2 regions of the Streptacidiphilus sp. MAP5-3 genome follow, and region 2 is predicted to be linked to the other one. Evidence: riboswitches for the same ligand, from Rfam matches in the RefSeq annotation. Region 2 holds a riboswitch; the other holds the start of a gene.
The links. A riboswitch is a leader RNA that binds a small molecule or an ion and turns the genes downstream of it on or off. The one in region 2 is predicted to bind magnesium.
Positions count from the first base shown of each region.

Region 1 (2,386 bases), on a different contig from region 2:
CACCGACGCGGTCAGGATGATCGACAGGGTGACCAGGATGCCGATCACGGCGGAGGTGAAGGCGTTGGTCTTCGGGCCGTTCACCCACGGGCCGAGCACCTGCTTGTCGTTGCAGAGCAGCAGCAGGAAGACCGTGGCGGAGGGCAGCAGCACGCCCGCGAGGGTCTGCACGCCCTCGGTGAGGAGTCCCAGCGGCGAGCCGGGGATCAGCACGATGCCGGCGGCCAGGGCGACGAGGCCGGCGTAGACGGCGTAGAAGCCCTTGGCACCCTTGACGCCGCGGTGGAGCGAGTGCTTGATGCCGAAGACGTCACCGATGGCGTAGGCCGTGGAGAGCGAGACCGCGAAGGCGCCGATGATCGAGGCGTCCAGCAGCGCGACGGCGAAGAGGACACCGGCGACCTTGCCCGCGTGGGCGGCGATGCCGGAGGCCAGGCCCGCAGTGTCGGTGAAGTTGCCGAAGCCCTTGGTGCCCGCGAAGGCGGCGGCGGTGGCGCCCATCAGCGCCGCACCACCGATGACCACGATCACGATGCCGATCCAGAGGTCGGCCTTCTCGTACTTCATGAAGCGGGGGGTGATCCGCTTGTCGATGACGTAGCTCTGCTGGAAGAAGAGCTGCCACGGGGCGACGGTGGTGCCGACGATGCCGATGATCAGCAGCATCACGGTGGCCAGCTGGCCCTGGCCGCCCGGCAGGTTCGGGACCACGAAGTCCTGCGCCATCTGCGAGGTCTTCGGGTGAACCATGAAGTAGATCGGGACCAGCAGCAGCGATCCGGCACAGAGCGCGATCGCGATCCGCTCGAAGCGCTGGAACGACCCGGTGAACGCGGAGGCGACGATGATCGCGGCGGCGAGCACCACGGCGGCGGCCTTGGGCAGCCCCAGGTAGCCGGCGGCCAGGGTGATCCCGATGAACTCGGTGACCAGCGTCAGCGCGTTGAGGATGAACAGGTCGATGACGCTGAACGCGCCCCAGAACTTGCCGAACCGCTCCAGGATGAGCCGGGCGTGGCCGACGCCGGTGACCGCGCCGAGGCGGAGCACCATCTCCTGGTTCACGTAGAGGACCGGGACCAGCAGCAGCAGCGTCCACAGCAGGTGGGTGCCGTAGTTCTGGCCCGCCTGGCCGTAGGTGGCGAAGGCGCCGGCGTCGTTGTCGCCGACCATCACGATCAGGCCGGGGCCGACGATCGCGAGCAGCGTCTTGAGCTTGGCGGACAGGCCGCGGCGGTCGCCGTGGTCGTCCAGCTTGATGGTGCCGAGCGCGCCGCGGATGTCGCCGAGGTGCGCGTCGTCCAGCACCGCGGTGGTGCGGGCGGCGTCGCCCTGGACCTTCGGGTCGATCGTGGTGGTCATGATGGTCCCTCCCTGTGGCCGTGAAGGCCGATCGGAGGGCATGCAGCATCCATCCACCCTGCGAGCGTCCGCGCGCGCAGAAGGATCAAGGATCAGCAGGTGGTTACCGCATGCCGAAAGAAGACGAGGTCAAGCGGATGTGGGGCCGTTTATGGCCCGGGCTACTCGGACTGCAGTCCACTGCTTCTCGCCTCCCTCCGGTCGTGACGCGTCGCGCGTCGCAGCGGCAGGGGGCACACCGAACCCGGACCAATACGGCATCAGCCGTGTCCGGCACACCCCAACTCGTCAGAGCTTTGGCACTCCACGGCGTAGCGCGAGGCCTGTTCTGGGACAGGTCCGCCTGCGCAGCCACTTGGCCTCAACCCTTAGGTCGGGAGGAGGTGTCCTGATCCGGAGCGTCTCTCGACGGTTGGGATCAGTGGCCTGTGTCCGTGGAGACGCCTCACCGAACGAGGTGTCTCATGAATGAACATTCATATGATGGCCCTTGCGTAAGGGCACTGTCAAATGCTTACGGGCTGCGCGTTTACGCTGGTGCCGAAGTGGAGATGGGGAGGCAGCGCTGACCGGTCCGACTGATCTGCGGGCACGCCGGGACCGCCGCAAGGACGGTGCTCCCGCCCTTTCCGCTGACCAGGTTCCCCTGGCTGCCTCGGCCCCGTCCGCCCGGCGCGTGGATCCCCGCGAGGTGAGCGCACTGAGCGAACTGACGGATCTTCAGGTGCTGCGGGCGCTCGGGACGAGCCGGAGGGGGCTGCCCGAGGAGACCGCCGAACTGTGGCTCGCCGCGCACGGCGAGAACACCCTGCCGCTGCCGCCGCGTCCGACCCGTACCCGGCGGGTCGCGCTGCTGCTCCGTGACCCCTACACGATGACCCTCTGTCTCCTGGCCGGAGCGACGGCCGTCTCCGGGGCCTTCACCAGCACCGCGGTCCTGCTGCTGCTGATCACCGCGGGCTGTGCGCTGCGCCTGGTGGGCGAGTTGCGGGCGGAGCGCGAGACCGCCGCGCTGCGGCGATTC
Region 1 is NZ_JBGCCL010000006.1:282,843-285,228, forward strand. It holds gene ABH928_RS12915 (NRAMP family divalent metal transporter) at 1-1,362, opposite strand, end outside; M-box (ykoK) riboswitch at 1,635-1,826, opposite strand; gene ABH928_RS12920 (HAD-IC family P-type ATPase) at 2,054-2,386, shown strand, end outside.
Region 1: it holds a riboswitch for magnesium, as region 2 does, so the genes downstream of both, ABH928_RS12915 (NRAMP family divalent metal transporter) here and ABH928_RS32870 (hypothetical protein) in region 2, are expected to answer to the same signal.

Region 2 (2,386 bases):
GCAGGATCACGCCACCGCCGAGGAAGCCGATGCCGGACACGACGTAGGACGCGACGCGGGTGGGGCTGCTGGTGTCCCCGGCCGCGACGCTGTAGAGGACGAACAGCGTCGCGCCGGTGGCGACCAGCGCGTTGGTGCGCAGCCCGGCCATCCGGGCGCGCCACTGTCGTTCGACGCCGATCAGTGCGCCGCAGCCGACGCCGGTGCCGAGACGGATCAGGAATTCGGCGGTGGTCAGGGACTGCACAGCCCGGACTCCTTCGGTGGTTCGTGTTCGGTGGCTCGTGTTAGGTGGTTCGTTTGCGTGGTCGGGCCGAGTATGCGTGGTCGGAGCCGTCCTGCTGGGGAACTCCAGACGTCGGCACGTCGGCGGGACGTCTCCCCCCCGTCACGTGGGCAGACGAAAAGCGGACCTGGCGGAAGGATCGGGAAATTCCTCGGACCGAATGCGGGCAGCACAAATTCACACCCGTGGCCGGAACGGCGAAATGACCGGATCAGGCCATGCGTGTGCGTACCCGTGTGTCAGGAACTGCCTGCTGCGGGACCGGTCGAGCGCGGATGCGGACTACTGCCAGGTTTCATCAGGCCCCACCTCCCCAGGTCAGCGCACTCCCGTGCGGAACACCGACACCTCCCACGTAAGAGCTTCGGCACTGCACGGCGTGTCCCGCCCATCGGTCGGGCGGGAAGCCACTTGGCCTCAACCCTTAAGCCGGGAAGAGGTGTCCTGACCCTGGGCGTCTCTCGACGTCGTCGGGTCAGTGGCCTGTGTCCGTGCAGACGCCTCACCGAACGAGGTGTCGCAGGAGAAGTGAACCGACCCACGCGGGGGAAAGTCAACCCGGCACGTAACAATCAGCCGCTCCGGCAGTTGCACATCGGTCGCAGGTGGACGGAGGAATGAATTCCCGTCAGCCACAGAAGTCACCGGACAACGGCGACAACAACACGTCAAAGAATCCGGGAACTTGCTTCACCACCGAATCACTGATCTATGCTGAGGGCGTTGAAACGAAGAGGGCACCTCGTTCGGTGAGGCGTCTTCACGGACACAGGCCACTGATCCCACCCGTCGAGAGACGCTCCGGATCAGGACACCTCCTCCCGACCTAAGGGTTGAGGCCAAGTGGCTTCCCAGTCAGCGCACTTGGGATCACGCCGTGGAGTGCCAAAGCTCTGACGAGTTGGGGTGTTCCGGCTACCGCGTCCTGTCGCGGTCTCTCACAGCCGGTCCGCTCCTTGCCGCGTCGCATCGGTGCCACGCGCACCACGGCCGGAAGGAGGCGAAGTCATGGACGACAGTCCGAGTCCATGTCCGGGCCGACCCCTGCCCGGCCATCCCGCCGAGCCTGGTCCGGCCCGCGTTCACCGCTGACCGCACGCCCGCGCCGTCCGCCACGCCGTCGACGGCGTCGTGGCGCGGGCACGCCTGCCCAGAAGGAGCCTCTTCGTCATGACCGTGATGTCCTTTCGCCCGCACACCCCGCACACCAGCCCGCACACCACCCCGCAGACGTCCGGCCGTCGCCCGCACGACGTACTGCATGACGTAGTGCGCGGCGCGCTCGGCCGACTCCGGCACATCAGGGCCTCCCGCCGTGTCCGCCGAGGCGTCGCTCGCCCAGGCCACCGTCACCGCGCTGCATACCACCGCCGCCGAGCCTTCGACCGCGTACGGGACACTGCGCCTCGCCCTCCACGACGGCGTCGAGCGCGTCTACCTGCTCGACCCGCACGACTTCGCCGCGACCACCTCCGCCGAGGTGGCCTACGACGCGCGGGTCCACGCCGCGTACATCCTGGCCGCCCAGGGCCACCGCCCGGAGTGGCTCGCGCCCCACCTCGACCTGCCGCTCTCCGCCGCCCGCGCGATCTGCGCCCGAGCGGAGCGCCACGGCCCACGCGGCCCGCGCAACGCCGTCGCACGCCGCTGAGCCCATCACCTACCCGGAAGGACCCCCCCGTGACGGTCACCTATCAGCGCGCACACCAGCACCGCGAGCTGTCCGCTGCCATCCCGCCGACCCGCCTGCCTTCGGCCGGCCGCAGGCCACCGGTCCCGGTGGCGGTCCCGCCACGCATCGAGGTCGACCGGCGGCGCCGCCGGGCCGTCGCCGGCGGGCGGCCCCTGGACCTGACCCGGCGTCAGTTCGACCTGCTGGCCCATCTGGTCGTCAACGCGGAGCTGGTCTTCTCGCGCACCCAGCTGCTGGAACTCGTCTGGGAGCAGCCGGACGTCGACGACGGCCGGACCGTCGACGTCCATGTCGCCCGGCTGCGCCGGAAACTGGGCGATCCGTACCGGTGGATGCTGGCCACCGTGCGCGGCGTGGGGTACAAGTACGACCCCGCGCCGTAGCCGCGGCGGCGCAACTGCGACGTT
Region 2 is NZ_JBGCCL010000036.1:48,851-51,236, reverse strand. It holds gene ABH928_RS32875 (MgtC/SapB family protein) at 1-247, opposite strand, end outside; M-box (ykoK) riboswitch at 628-807, opposite strand; M-box (ykoK) riboswitch at 1,021-1,199, shown strand; gene ABH928_RS32870 (hypothetical protein) at 1,602-1,937, shown strand; gene ABH928_RS32865 (helix-turn-helix domain-containing protein) at 1,967-2,362, shown strand.